2 regions of the Microbacterium sp. LMX7-1.2 genome follow, and region 2 is predicted to be linked to the other one. Evidence: predicted binding sites of a transcription regulator. Region 2 holds the regulator's gene; the other holds the start of a gene.

Region 1 (7,545 bases), 2.6 Mb from region 2:
GACACGATGCTCGGTCAGTTCGACGGCGCGGAGCGCGAGCGTGCTGAGGCGCTGGTCGCCGACGGGTACCTGCCCGGGCTGTCGATCGTCGGATACTTCCACGACGAGCCGGTCTGGCTGGCGGAGCGGCCTGCGGACGGCACGCAGAGCGGCGGTTTCGTGCAGTGCATGGTCGTGGATGCGGCGAGCGAGGCCACGGCATGCCAGGTGTCCGACGACCGGAACGGCGGCCTTCGCGCATTCAGCCTCGAGACGGCGGACGACGGCACCACCGTGCTGTGGACGCTGAGGATCCGGTTCACCGGGTGGGGCAGTCCGTACCTGACGATCGAGCAGGGCGACCCCGCCGACATCGGCATCTCGTACATCGAACTCGGCGGCGAGCATCAGGATCCGATCCTCGTCGAGGTGCCGACGTCGGAGTCGGGCGGCTGAGCTCAGTCGGCCGCGGTCACCCGGTCGGCGAGGATCGCGCGTCTCTGGTCGCCGATGCGCGTGAGGAAGAGCGTCGCCGAGGCGTCGCCGCGCAGCGTGAGCTTCTTGCGGAACGCCGCAGGATCGATGTCCATGCCGCGCTTCTTGATCTCGAGAGCGCCGATGTCGTGGGCTTTCAGCACGGCGCTGATCGCCTTCGGGTTCGCGGGCATGGTCTCGCGCACTCGGAACGACTGCACGAACGGACTCGTGAGGGCGGCATCCGAGGTCAGGTAGGCGATGCGCTCGTCGAGCATGCCCGCCTGGAGGCTGCGGGCCACGTCGCCGATCAGGCGCGCGCGGATCACCGCGCCGTCCGGCTCGTGGAGGAAGGCTCCGAGATCGCGGGCGGGTTCGTCCTCGGCATCCGCCCCCGCAGTCAGCTCGTGCGAGCGGTCTCCGCGGATCACGAGGGCCGCCCGGCGCACGCCCTCGCGTGCCAGCGGGCCGGTCCACAGCACGAGTTCGACCACGCTGCCGTCGGCGCTCACCCACTGCGCCTCGGCCTCGACGGGAAGGGCGTCGCGATCGTGACCCGGACCGAGCTTGATCCCGGTCGGCTGACGGGAGGCCACGTTGAACGCCCAGTCGAGAGGCGGGGAGTAGTCGTCGGAGGAAACGCGTCGCGTCTCGCCGTGGCCGGAGGTCCGTCGTGCGGGGTCCAGCCATATCGCCTGATCGTCGGCCGGAGCGGGCACGTGGTCCTGGGCGATCCCATGCTGCACCTGTGCGGCGTCTCCGAACGGTGCGAGGTTGTACGCGGCGATGGCCGCCGTGACCTCGTCTGCATCCACACCCTGCACCTCGAGTCCTGCACCGGCGAAGGCGAGGGCGTCGCCGCCGATCCCGCATCCGAGGTCGGCGATCCGCGTGATCCCCGCACGACGCATACGCTGCGCGTGCCGCGCGGCCACGCCGAGGCGGGTGGCCTGCTCGAGTCCTGACCGCGTGAACAGCATCCGTGCCGCGAAGTCGCCGAACTTGGCCGCCGCCTTGGAGCGGAGGTGAGCCTGGCCGACGACGGCCGAGACGAGATCGGGAGCGTGGCCGGCCGCGCGGAGCCGGGACACGGAGCGCGCGACGTCGGCGACACCGTCCACGGGTCCGAGTGCATCCAGCAGATCGAGTCCCTCGGGGGTGAGCAGGGCGCGCAGCTCGGTCATCTCCACCACCTCAGTGTAGGTGCGGGGTTCCGACGTGCTCCTGCGGCCGGCTGGCACTCGCATTGCATGAGTGCCAGCCGACGCCGTAGACTGCTGTTAGCACTCTCGGGTTGAGAGTGCGAACGAGTCTTTCGTGTCAGCGTCAAGAAAGAAGAGGTAGACCGTGTCGGTTTCCATCAAGCCGCTCGAGGACCGCATCGTCATCAAGCAGGTCGAGGCCGAGCAGACCACCGCGAGTGGCCTGGTCATCCCCGACACCGCCAAGGAGAAGCCCCAGGAGGGCGAGGTCGTGGCGGTCGGCCCCGGTCGCATCGATGACAACGGCAACCGCGTCCCGCTCGACGTCGCCGTCGGCGACCGCGTGCTCTACAGCAAGTACGGCGGCACCGAGGTGAAGTTCGGCGCGGACGAGTTCCTCGTCCTCTCCGCTCGCGACGTCCTCGCGGTCGTCGTCCGCTGAGACCACGTCCTCGGAAGGGCCCGGATGCATCACGCATCCGGGCCCTTTCCGTATCGTGAGTCAGGTCCTGGCCGATCCCCTATCCGAACACGCGAACACCCTGTCGACCCCCTATCGAGTCCTCTGCAAGCGCAGGGTCCCCTCCCGATGCCCATCGCGCTCTTCGCGCGCAGACTCGTAGCACTTGCCACTCGGCACTCACGAACAGGGGAACATCATGGCTGTGCAGGACAACGACAACATGCTCGGTGCTCAGTGGAATCTGGGCCTCGACAACGTCGCGAACGGGAACTCGGACAACTCCGACAACTCGTGGACGGACAACTCGGACGACTCGGATAACTCCGACAACTCCGACAACTCCGACAACTCGTGGACGGACAACTCGGACAATTCGGACAATTCGGACAATTCGGACAACTCCGACAACTCGGACAACTCGACGACGGACAACTCCGACAACTCGGACAACTCCGATAACTCGACGACGGACAACTCCGACAACTCCGATAACTCGGATAACTCGGATAACTCGGACAACTCGGACAACTCCGATAACTCGGACAACTCGGACAACTCCGACAACTCGATCAACGACTCGTTCCAGGACAACTCGGTGAACGATTCGGGCAACACGACGCTGAACGACCACTCGATCAGCATCGGCACGCGCCAGTTCAACTCGGGTCTCAACGACGTGACCATCGGCGGGGGCGGCGCAGGTGTCGGCGGTGCGGGCAACTTCACGATCGACGCACGGACGACGTTGAGCGACCAGTCGGTGAACCAGAACATCTCCACCTCCGCCGGGGCGGCGTCGGCCGGCGCGACGGGACTGGCCGGGTTGGGCTACGGGACGCCCTCGGGTGGCGGTGACGTCAACCAGACGTTCGCCAACACGAACATCACCGCCTCCGGAGACGGAGCAGTGGCGGCGGGCAACGACGGCACGCTCACGCACATCGACACCGACATCACGATGGGCGACGTGTCGATCGGCAACGAGTCGTACACGGACTCGTTCAACCAGGACTTCTCGGAGAACTGGTCGATCAACGACTCGTTCCAGGACAACTCGATGACGGACAACTCCGATAACTCCACGACCGACAACTCGGACAACTCGATGACGGACAACTCCTGGTCCGTGAACGACTCGTTCCAGGACAACTCGATGTTCGACGACTCGGAGACATGGACGGCGACGGACTCCTTCCAGGACAACTCGATGACCGACGGATCGCTCGACGTCGACGTCTCGGACGTCACGGTCGTCAACCCGTCCGGGGACCTGAACGACATCGCGTTCTGACCCCTCTTGCCCGGCTGCCTCTGGTAGGCAGCCGGGCACACCAGTACACTGCGAAGCACCCGACACGGAGGTCGTGAGGACATGAGGCACGACGCACCGATGGAGCCGGAACCGCCGGCCGAACCGGCGGACTTCGAAGCGGGAATCTGGACGGACTCGGCATTGGATGGCGACCTCACGGGGTCGAACATGTTCACCGCCGAGATCGAGAACGTGATCTCCTCCGACTGGGAGATGGACCCCGACGTCATCTGGGGAGATGACCCGGGTGCCACACACGACGTCGACGGGGGATCACCGGGGGCGGACTTCGCCGTCTGACTCCGATCACTGGGGACGCGCGAGGGTGGTGCACCACCCTCCGCGGGGGACGTAGGACACGAGGGGGCGTGGTGGGGGACACATCCGGCGCTGAGGAGAGCGGGGTCGTCGACGCGGTGCGCGATGTCGCGAGGATCGCCGCGTCCTCCGGACGCGCCGACCTCGCCGCCCGTCTGGACCAGACACGCAGGCGCCTTCAGGACCCCGGCATCCGGGTCGTGGTCGTCGGAGAGTTCAAACAGGGCAAGAGCAAGCTCATCAACGCCCTCGTGAATGCGCCCGCCTGCACGGTCGACGACGATGTCGCCACCACGGTCCCGACCATCGTGGGGTACGCGGCGGAGCCGTCCGTCTGGGTCCTGGAGCATGACGAGGGTTCATCGACGCCGTCCGGCGAGGACGTGGTGACTCGGCGCGAGATCGCGCTGGACGAGCTCTCCGAGTACATCTCCGTGAACGGGAACCCCGATAACGAGCGCGGCATCCTGTCGGCAGAGGTGTTGCTGCCGAGGGAGATCCTCAAGGGCGGACTGCAACTGGTCGACTCACCGGGCGTCGGCGGATTCGAATCGGCCAACGCCTTGACGACCCTGGCGGCGATCGCCTCCGCCCACGCCGTCCTCATGGTGTCGGACGCCTCGCAGGAGTACACGGCGCCGGAGGTGCAGTTCCTGCGGCACGCCATGCGCATCTCGCCGAACGTCGCCGCGGTCCTCGCCAAGACCGACCTCTATCCCGAGTGGCGAGAGGTCGAGGAGATCGACCGCCGTCATCTGCGGGACATCGGCGATGTCCCCGTGTTCGCCGTCTCGAGCGATCTGCGGCTGCTGGCGGCCGAGACCCAGGACCGGATCCTGAACGACGAATCGGGATTCCCCGGTCTGGTGGCGCATCTGCGACGGGAGGTGCTCGGACGAGCCGAGCTCATCCACCACCGTGGTGCGGTCCACGACCTGCTGTCTGTCGTCGACCAGCTCTCCGTCTCCTTGCGTACGGAGATGAGCGCCCTCCTGAACCCCGAGGACACGCCACGCATGATCGCAGAGCTCGAGGAGGCCAAAGAGCGCGCAGACGAGTTCCGGGGGCGCTCCGCGCGGTGGCAGGTCATGCTGACCGACGGCATCGCCGATCTCGTCGCCGACATGGAGCACGACCTCCGCGATCGCCTTCGCCGTGTGATGCGGGAGGCGGAGAAGTCCATCGACGAGGGAGACCCCGGACCCATCTGGGATCAGATCGCGGAGTGGCTCGACCAGCGAGTGGCGGCAGCGGTCGCGGAGACCTTCGTGTGGACGGACGAGAGGTCGACCTGGCTGTCCGAGGAGGTCGCCGACCTGTTCAGCAAGGGCGAGGCGGAGCTGCCCACGATCGAGGTGGGGGACACCCGGGGCGTGCTCGACGCGGTCGACGAGATCTCGGGGATCGACTCGGGACAGCTCAGCGCAGGGGAGAAGATCTACATCGGAGTCCGCGGCTCGTACGGCGGCGTCCTCATGGTCGGTCTCGTCACGGGACTCATCGGGATGTCCCTGATCAATCCGCTGTCTCTGCTCGCGGGAGTGCTCGTGGGCAGACGCGCGTATCGCGAGGACATGAGCGCGCGCCTCGGGCGACGCCAGCAGGAGGCGAAGGCGATAGTCCGTCGGCACATCGACGAGGTCATCTTCCAGGTCGGCAAGCAGCTCAAGGACCGGCTGCGCCTGGTGCAGCGCACCGCGCGCGATCACTTCGGAGCGATGGCGGAGGAGCTGCATCGCTCGCTGTCGGAGGCGCTGAACGCCGCCAAGCTCGCAGCGACCGCCTACACCTCGAATCGGGACGCGCGCGTGCGCGCCCTGCAGACCAGGATCGACCAGCTCGAGGAGATGCGCAGCAGGATCCCCCCGCTGGAACTCGATCCCGCAGCGGCGATCGAGTCCGCTGCCTCGCCTGCGCGCGCGCTCGCGGAGGCGTCCGGAACCGGTCGGGTGGACGGATGACGGTCACCGGGATGGGCGAGATCGTGGGGGATCTCCTGACGACGACGCGTTCGGTCTATGCAAAGGATGCCGCCGCCCTGCGTGCGATCGACGAGCTCGACGCGCGTCTGCGTGAACCTCTGCGACTGGCTCTCGCCGGCATGGTGAAGGCTGGGAAGTCGACGCTGCTGAACGCGATCCTGGGTGAGCAGATCGCTCCCACCGACACGGGCGAGTGCACCAGGGTCGTGACCTGGTACCACTACTCCGCGACGCCGACGATCACCCTGCATCCGCGGTCCGGCCCACCGCGACGCATGCCCATCCATCGGGAACGGGGGAGGCTGGTGCTCGACCTCGACGGCCTCTCGTCAGAACAGGTCGAATGGATCGATGTCGGATGGCCGCTGCAGTCGCTGACCGCGGTGACGCTGATCGACACCCCGGGCATCGAGTCGCTGTCGGAGGACACGGCCTCCCGCGCCGCGCGGTTCCTCACCCCCGAGGAGACGCCGCCCGAGGCCGACGCCGTCGTCTACCTGCTCCGTCATCTGCACGGCTCCGACGTCAAGTTCCTGCGGGCGTTCCAGGACGCCTCGAGGGAGCACGTGCGCACGGTCTGCGCGGTCGGCGTGCTCTCGCGCTCCGACGAGGTCGGCTCCGGCCGCATCGACTCGCTCCTGTCGGCGCGCAAGATCGCCCGGCGCTTCCAGCTGGACGCGGATCTGGCGTCGCTCACGCTCGGTGTCGTACCGGTCGCGGGGCTGCTCGCGGAAGGCGCCCGCACGCTGCGGGAGAGCGAGTACATCGCGTTCCGCGAGCTGGCGGGTCTCGAACGCGCCGATCGCGAACGGCTGCTCGTGTCGGCGGACCGCTTCGTCCGGGACTCGGAGGTCACGGGGCTCAGCACCACGGTGCGCCGTGATCTGCTCGGCCGGTTCGGCATCTTCGGGGTGCGCATGGCCGTCACGGTGATCCGCGGCGGAGCGAGGAGCTCCTCGGAGCTCGCCGCGGAGCTCATCGCGCAGAGCGGTCTCGTCGAGATCCAGGATCTCGTCGCCACTCAGCTCCAGTCGCGGGCCGAGACGCTCAAGGCCCGGGGAATCGTCCTTCAGATCGAGAGGCTGCTGCGGGAGCATCCGCTCGACGACGAGACCGCCGTGCGCGCCGGGATCGAACGCTTCCGTCTGGCCGCCCACGGTCTGCGCGAGCTTGAGCTCCTCGCAGACGCGGCCTCGCAGCGCCTGCCGCTCGACGATGCGGACGCGCAGGAAGCCGCGCGGATCGCCGGTGGGGAGGGGACGGACGCGCATGTGCGCCTCGGCGTGTTTGCGGGCTCCGACGTCGACCTGCTCGATGCGGCGGTGCGTGAGAGAATCGCGTACTGGCGTCGCCTCGCGGCGTCTCCGCTCGCCGGCACGCGCGAGCGGTCCGTGGCGGCAGTGGTGGTTCGCACTCTGGAGGGCGTCGCGTCAGAGGTCGGCGTGGGCGCCGCCTTGCGGCCGACTCCGGCGCACGTCGACGCGTCGGGCCGACCAGGACATGGCCCTGGGCAGGATGCTGCAGAGCAGCGCGAGGAGGACGAGCGCCGCCTGCGCCATGATCACCGTGTGAACCTGCGGACCGTGTTCGCCCAGCGCAACCCATTCCGGTGACAGCGCGACCAGGGCGAGCTGCACCGCGAAGGTCGCGAACTGCCACCACCGGACCTGCGGCCGTCGTGCGACGAACGAGACGAGGAGCGTGATCTGCGTCAACAGCACCGCGACCAGTGTGCCGAACACGATCCAGAAGATGATGTCCGCCCCGGCCGCGTAGGTCTCGTCGCTGCGTCCTGCGGTCACGGAGCGGGCGACC
Region 2 (7,545 bases):
CCGCCTGCTCCCGCTCGTGCCGCTGCGCCGTGCGGCGCTCGTCGTACTCGCTGTAGGCGTCGACGATGCGGCCGACGAGCGAATGGCGCACGACGTCGTCGCTCGTGAGACGGGAGAAGTGGATGTCGTCGATGCCGTCGAGCACGCGCGTGACGAGTCGCAGGCCCGACGCCCCCTGCGGCAGGTCGACCTGCGTGATGTCGCCCGTGACCACCATGCGTGTTCCGAAGCCCAGACGCGTGAGGAACATCTTCATCTGCTCGGGCGTCGTGTTCTGCGCCTCGTCGAGCACGACGAAGGAGTCGTTGAGCGTTCGACCGCGCATGTACGCCAGCGGTGCCACCTCGATCGTGCCGGTGGCCATCAGGCGCGGCACGATCTCGGGGTCCATCATCTCGTTCAGCGCGTCGTACAGCGGTCGCAGGTACGGGTCGATCTTGTCGGTCAACGTGCCGGGGAGGAACCCCAGACGCTCCCCCGCCTCCACGGCGGGCCGCGTGAGGATGATCCGGGTGACCTCCTTGCGCTGCAGCGCCTGGACGGCCTTGGCCATCGCAAGGTAGGTCTTTCCGGTGCCGGCGGGACCGATGCCGAACACGATCGTGTTCTCCTCGATCGCGTCGACGTACTCCTTCTGCCCGAGCGTCTTGGGTCGGATGACCTTGCCGCGGGTCGACAGGATCGCCTCGCCGAGCACCTCGCTCGGGCGCGGTCCGCCGTCGGCGCGCAGCATCCGCGCAGAGCTGGACACGTCGCTCGGAGCGAGGTCGTGCCCGGCCTTCGTCATGGTGAGCAGCTCGTCGACGAGGTTCTTCGCCCGCGCCACGGCATCCGCCGCGCCGCTGAGCGTGATCTCGTTGCCGCGAACGAGCACCTGGACGTCCGGATGCTCCTTCTCGAGCATCCGGAGCAGGCGGTCCTGCGGACCGAGCAGCTGCACCATCGCGACGCCGTCGGCATAGAACCGCTCGGTGACGTCGCCGTCGGTGGGTGTGTTGTCGTGGTCAGAAGCCAACGAGCTTGTTCTCCTCGATGTTGCCGAGCACATGGGCGTGCACGTGGAAGACGGATTGGGCGGCGCTCGCGCCGTTGTTGAAGATCAGGCGGTACTCGCCGTTGGCGTGCTCGGTCGCGAGCTGCTTCGCGGCGGCGACCATCTCGGCCAGGAGACCGGGGTCGCCGGCGGCGAGCTCCGTGACGTCGCGGTACTCCGCGGTCTTGGGGATCACGAGCGCATGCAGCGGCGCCTGCGGATCGATGTCCCGGATCGCGAACACCCGGCCGGTGTCCAGCAGGATCTCACCCGGGATGTCGCCGTCGAGGATGCGCGTGAAGATCGAGGGTTCGGACATGCTGCCAGTCTACCGATCGTCCACCGACCGGGCCGGGAGAGCTGTCACCAGCGCCCCAGCGCGGTCGAGAGCACGGCGACGGCGGCGGGCCCGGCGGTCGAGGTCCGCAGAACGGTGTCGCCCAGCAGGACGCGCTCGGCACCCGCCGCGACGAGCGCCTCGATCTCGGCATCCGCGATCCCGCCCTCCGGGCCGACGACGAGCACGATGTCGCGTCCGTCCGGCACGAGCGCGGACAACCGGTCAGGAGCCGTCGGGTCGAGCAGCAGCACGCGCTGCGTGGCCGCGCGGGCAGCGAGATCCTTGGTGGATGCCGGAGCCGCGACCTCGGGCACCCAGGACCGGTGGGCCTGCTTGGCCGCCTCGCGGACGATGGTCGCCCAGCGCTCCCGCCCCTTGACGGCCTTCGGACCCTCCCAGCGCGACACGCTGCGGCTCGCCTGCCAGGGCACGATCTCATCCACGCCGAGCTCGCACGCGGCCTGCACCGCGAGCTCGTCGCGGTCGCCCTTCGCGAGCGCCTGCACGAGGACGAGCCGCGGACTCGGTGCCGGGTCGACCCGCCTGTCCGACACCCGGACGTCGACGAGCGACGGCGACACCTGCTCCGCCGTCCCGGTCAGCCAGACCCCGGAACCGTCGCCGACGGTGACCGCTTCGCCCACGCGGAGGCGACGCACGACCGCGGCGTGCTTCGCCTCGGCACCGGTCAGCGACACGAGGTCGCCGGCGACGGCGTCCGAGGACGTCTCGACGAGGAAATGCAGGGCCACGGCGTCCTTCGGGTCAGTGCGAGCGGAACCGGTCGCGGAGCTTCGAGAACAGTCCCTGCTGGAACTGGGCGAGCTGCGGAGCCGGCGCCTTGGTCTTCTTCGCGAAGTCCTCGATCAGCGCGCGCTGCGCGGAGTCGATCTTCGTCGGCGTCAGAACCTGCACGCCGACCCGCAGGTCGCCGCGCTGGGTGCCGCGCAGCGGGGTGATCCCCCGACCCTTGATCGTGAGCACGTCGCCGGACTGCACGCCCGCCCGGATCTCGAGGTCGACCTCGCCGTCCAGCCCCTGGATCTTCGTCTCGGTGCCGAGGATCGCGTCGGTCATCGCGACCTCGAGCGTCGCGAGCAGGTCGTCGCCGTCGCGGCTGAACGCGGGATGCGGGTTCACCGTGACCTCGACGTACAGGTCGCCGTTCGGGCCGCCCGCCTTGCCGACCTCGCCCGATCCGGGGAGCTGCAGACGGAGACCCGTCTCGACCCCCGCGGGGATGTCCAGCGACACCGTGCGACGCGATCGCACACGGCCCTGGCCGCCGCACGTGCCGCACGGGTACGGGATGGTCGTGCCGTAGCCCTCGCAGGTGCCGCAGGGCTGCGAGGTGACGACGTTGCCGAGCAGGCTACGCACCTGGCGCTGGACGTGCCCGGAGCCGCCGCAGATGTCGCAGGTGACGGGCGACGTTCCCTCCTGGCAGCACGAGCCGTTGCACGTCTCGCACAGCACGGCCGTGTCGACCTCGATGTCGCGGTGCGCACCGAAGACGACATCCCCGAGATCGAGCGTGACGCGCACGAGAGCATCCTGTCCGCGCTCCCGTCGCGACCGGGGCCTGGCCCCGCGTCCGCCGCCCTGGGCCGCGCCGAAGAACGTCTCGAAGATGTCCCCGAAGCCGCCGAAGCCCTGGAAGTTGCCCGACGCGCCGTCACCGCCGCCCATGTCGTAGCGGCGGCGCGAGTCGTCGTCGCTCAGCACGTCGTAGGCGTGCGTCACGAGCTTGAACTTCTCGGCGGCCTCCTCACCCGGGTTCACATCCGGGTGCAGCTGCCGGGCGAGTCGCCGGTACGCCTTCTTGATCTCGTCGGTGGAGGCGTCGCGGGAGACGCCGAGTACCTCGTAGTGGTCCGCCACAAATGGCCCTTCTGCGTGTGTTCTCTGGGCGTCCGCGTCAGCGGGACGCCTCGTCTTCGTCGAGCATCCGCGACAGGTAGCGGGCCACGGCCCGTGCCGCCGCGAGGTTGCTCGGATAGTCCATGCGCGTCGGCCCCATGACCCCGACGCGTGCCGTGCCGCTGCGCGCGGCGTAGTTGCTCGCGACGATCGACGCCTCGTCGAGACCGAACGACGCGTTCTCGGCGCCGATGCTCGCCGCGAGACCGTGCGCGTCGGTCTCCATCTCGCTCATGAGGCGGATCAGGGTCACCTGCTCCTCGATCGCCTCCAGGAGCGGATGGATGCTGCCGCGGAAGTCGTGCTCGCGACGTGCGAGCGTCGCCGCGCCCGCCATCACCAGGCGCTCCTGCCGGAAGGTGCCGAGCTCCTCCACGATCACGGTCGCGAGCGTGCGCAGCACCGCGTCGTTCGCGTGGTCGTCGCCGTCGAGCAGTGCCCGGACCCGCTCGGCCGCATCGCTCACGGCCCGGCCGGTGAGCAGGGCCGAGAGGCGCGCCCGGAGCAGCCCCATGTCGGCCTCGTCGATGTCGGACGGCAGCTGCGCCATGCGCTGCGACACGCCGCCGGCGTCCGTGACGAGCACGATCAGCAGGCGGTTCGGGGCCAGGGCGACGAGCTCGATGTGGGTGAGCTGCGCGCGGGCGAAAGAGGGGTACTGCGCGAGAGCGACCTGACCCGTGAGCTGCGTGAGCACGCGGACCGTCCGGGCCATGAGGTCGTCGAGATCCGCGGGGTCCGTGAGGAAGGACTCGATCGCCGAGCGCTGCGCCACCGAGAGCGGGCGCAGCTGGGCGAGGTGGTCGACGAACACGCGGTAGCCCTTGTCGGTGGGCACGCGCCCCGAGGAGGTGTGCGGTGCCGCGATCAGCTCCTCGTCCTCGAGCAGCGCCATGTCGTTGCGGATCGTTGCTGCCGAGACCCCGAAGGAGTATCGGTCGACGATGGAGCGGCTGCCGACGGGCTCGTGGGTCTCCACGTAGTCCTGCACGATCGCGCGCAGCACCTGGAGGCCTCGCTCGCTGACCATCGCCTCTCCCCTCGTCTGAACTCGTCGCGCCGGGGCCCCCTTGGTCTGGCACTCACCGGCTTCGAGTGCCAATTCTACTCGCCCTCGGAGCGGATGCGCGGAACGCCTCTACGATGACGAGCATGAGCGATGCCACCGACACCACTCTGTCCAGCGGGATCGTGCGCGGGGAAGTCGTGGACGGCGTCCGCCGCTTTCTCGGCATCCCCTACGCGGCTGCACCCTTCGGCGACCGCCGTTTCCGGGCGCCGCACCCCGCGGAGCACTGGTCCGGTGTGCGGGAGGCGACCGCGTTCGGGCCCACTGCGCCGCAACGCCCGTACGCCGCCGCGATCGGCGAGTTGCTGGGATCGGTCGCGATCCCCGGCGAGGACATCCTCTCCGTGAACGTGTGGGCGCCGATGGACGCCGCAGGCGCGCCGGTCGTCCTCTGGATCCACGGCGGTGCGCTCGAACGCGGCACCGCGGCTCTGTCGCTCTACGACGGTGCCGGTTTCGCCCGTGCGGGGATCGTGTTCGCCTCGATCAACTACCGACTGGGCTCGGAGGGCTTCTCGGTGCTCGACGGAGCACCGCGCAATCTCGGACTGCTCGACGCCGCGGCCGGCCTCGAGTGGGTGCACCGCGAGATCGCCGCGTTCGGCGGCGATCCGTCGCAGATCACCCTGATGGGCGAATCGGCGGGCGGCGCGATCGTCGCCGGTCTGCTCGCGCGGGCGGACTCGCGTGCGTTGGTCGCCCGCGCGATCATCGAGTCGGGGCCGCTGGAAGCGCAGATTCCATCGAAGGCAGGACGCGTCACCGCGCAGCTCGCGAAACGTCTCGGCATCGCCCAGGACCGCGCGTCGTTTCTCGGAGTGAGCCCCGATCGACTGCTCGACGCACGACGGGAACAGGCATCCGGATCCTCTCCGCTCGGGGGCGCACCCGGATTCCAGTTCGCGATCGACGAGGACTCGCTCCCGCGCTCTCCGCACGAGGTGATCCCGGAGATCGACGTACCGCTGCTCATCGGCAGCAACACCGACGAGTATCGGCTGTGGTTCGCCCCGGACGCGCTCGCCGGCATCGGTCGGCTGAAGCTCCTGCTCGCCCGGTCGGCGCTGCGGATCCCGGCGCGAGCCGTCGCGGCCTACCGCAGGGCCTTCCCCGGTGCGTCGACGGGCGAGATCTTCGGCCAGCTCGCGACCGACGTCATGCTGCGTGCGCCGCTGACCCGTGTCGCGCGGGCGCGGCGCGCTCCGACCTACGTGTACGAGTTCGCGTGGCCGAGTCCGATCCGCGATCTCCGCGCGGCCCACGCGCTCGAGCTCGGGTTCGTGTTCGACAGGCTCGACGACCCCGAGACGACACGTCTCGCCGGCACCGAGGCCCCTCAGCGTCTCGCCGACGAGATGCATCGTGCGTGGATCTCGTTCATCACGACGGGTGATCCTGGATGGCCCACCTACGGCCCGGAGCGCACGACCCGGGTGTTCGACGTCGAGAGCTCGACGGGTCCGCAGCGACGCGCCGAGGCTCTCGACCTGCTCCCCTGAGGCCCTGCGAGCGGCGTGAAGGGCAGGTCGGTCAGGAGACGCGCTCAGTCGGTGAGCTCGCGCACGACCGCGTCGGCGAGCAGGCGACCACGGAGCGTGAGCTGCACCCGCCCGCGCATCGCGGCCTCCCCCTCCACGAGTCCGTCGGCGATGAGTCCGGCCACGCGGCTGCGCTTGTCCGCCCGCAGGTCGGATGTCGCGATGCCCTCGCGGATCCGACTCAGCAGCAGAATGCGCTCCAGCATCCGCGATTCCGCGTCGGGACGCTCCGTGCCGGCGGCCGGTGACTCAGATGTGGCGAGTCGCTGCGCGTACGCCGCCGGATGCTTGACGTTCCACCAGCGCAGCCCCGCGACGTGGCTGTGAGCCCCGGGACCGAACCCCCACCAGTCGCTCCCCCGCCAGTACGCGAGGTTGTGCCGTGACCGCTGCTCGAGGGTCTTCGACCAGTTGCTGACCTCGTACCACTCGTACCCGGCGGCCGCGAGTCGCGCGTCCGCCAGCTCGTACATGTCCGCCTGCAGGTCGTCGTCTGGGGTCGGGACCTCGCCGCGACGGATCTGTCTCGCGAGCTTCGTGCCGTCCTCGATGATCAGCGCATAGGCGGAGATGTGGTCGGAGTCCAGCGCGAGCGCGGCGTCGAGAGACGCCTCCCAGTCGGCGAGGGACTCCCCCGGCGCGCCGTAGATCAGGTCGACGCTCACGGCGAGTCCGGCATCCTTAGCCGCGGCCACCGCGGTGCGCACGTTCTCGGGACGGTGCGTGCGGTCGAGCGCGGCGAGGACGTGCGGCACGGCAGACTGCATGCCGATCGACAGACGCGTCACACCCGCGTCGGCGAGCGTGCGCGCGACCTCGGGCGTGACCGTGTCGGGATTCGCCTCGACGGTGACCTCGGCGCCGTCCGCCAGGCCGAACGCCTCGGTCGCCGCGGCCAGCATCCGGGCCAGGTCGCCCGCGGGCAGCAGGGTGGGGGTGCCCCCGCCGAAGAACACCGTATCCATGGGGCGCAACGCCCCGGCATCCGTCAGCACACGGCGAGCCAGATCGATCTCGGTGATCAGCGTCGACGCGTAGTCCTCCTGCTTCGCGCCCCGCAGCTCGTTCGAGGTGTAGGTGTTGAAGTCGCAGTATCCGCAGCGCACGCTGCAGAACGGGACGTGCAGGTACGCCGAGAACGGCACAGCACGATCGATCGTGAGATCGCCGGGGAGCCGTCCGTCGGCCGGAGCCGGATCGCCGAGGGGAAGGGGTCCCGCCATCTCAGACGGGAGTCGCGTACATCGGGGAGATCGCGCGGAGGTAGCGTGCGAACAGCTCCCGCCGCCGACGCTTCACGAGCGCGGGGATCGTGCGGTAGAGCAGAGAGTTCGGGGCGTCGAAGGCGCGCACCGTGAACCACACCTCGTCGTTGTCCTCGCGCCACTCAACGTCGAAGGACTCCTCACCGCGCACGACAGATCCGCCGACCGTTCCCAGCACGAGTCCCACCCGTCTCTTCTCCTCGGTCACCGAGATCACCCGGAGTTCGGCGTCGGCGCTCATGCTGCCGACCCGTCCGCGCACCCGCAGGGTCATCCCGGGGCCGGCGAACGGCGTGCCCTCCGCGTCGAAGCGCTGCTCGACCTCGTTCTTGCTCGGCGCGATCGGGGTGCCCTCCGCGTCGAAGCTCACGCCCGCGTAG

The links. The regulator HrcA, encoded in region 2, represses chaperone genes, less so after heat shock. The targets are predictions, from matches to a motif close to TTNGCACTCGNNNNNNNCGAGTGCNAA.
Region 1: groES (co-chaperone GroES) is a predicted target of HrcA. The motif match lies at 1,688-1,714, and genes of this name have one in related genera.

The regions. Positions count from the first base shown of each region.
Region 1 is NZ_JBEGIL010000001.1:1,099,535-1,107,079, reverse strand. It holds gene MRBLMX7_RS05435 (hypothetical protein) at 1-435, shown strand, start outside; gene MRBLMX7_RS05430 (class I SAM-dependent methyltransferase) at 438-1,643, opposite strand; gene groES (co-chaperone GroES) at 1,801-2,097, shown strand; gene MRBLMX7_RS05420 (hypothetical protein) at 2,315-3,409, shown strand; gene MRBLMX7_RS05415 (hypothetical protein) at 3,491-3,730, shown strand; gene MRBLMX7_RS05410 (dynamin family protein) at 3,802-5,709, shown strand; gene MRBLMX7_RS05405 (dynamin family protein) at 5,706-7,343, shown strand.
Region 2 is NZ_JBEGIL010000001.1:3,654,002-3,661,546, reverse strand. It holds gene MRBLMX7_RS17960 (PhoH family protein) at 1-943, opposite strand, end outside; gene MRBLMX7_RS17955 (HIT domain-containing protein) at 1,005-1,352, opposite strand; gene MRBLMX7_RS17950 (16S rRNA (uracil(1498)-N(3))-methyltransferase) at 1,397-2,125, opposite strand; gene dnaJ (molecular chaperone DnaJ) at 2,139-3,254, opposite strand; gene hrcA (heat-inducible transcriptional repressor HrcA) at 3,292-4,323, opposite strand; gene MRBLMX7_RS17935 (carboxylesterase/lipase family protein) at 4,446-5,861, shown strand; gene hemW (radical SAM family heme chaperone HemW) at 5,906-7,123, opposite strand; gene MRBLMX7_RS17925 (DUF1990 family protein) at 7,125-7,545, opposite strand, start outside.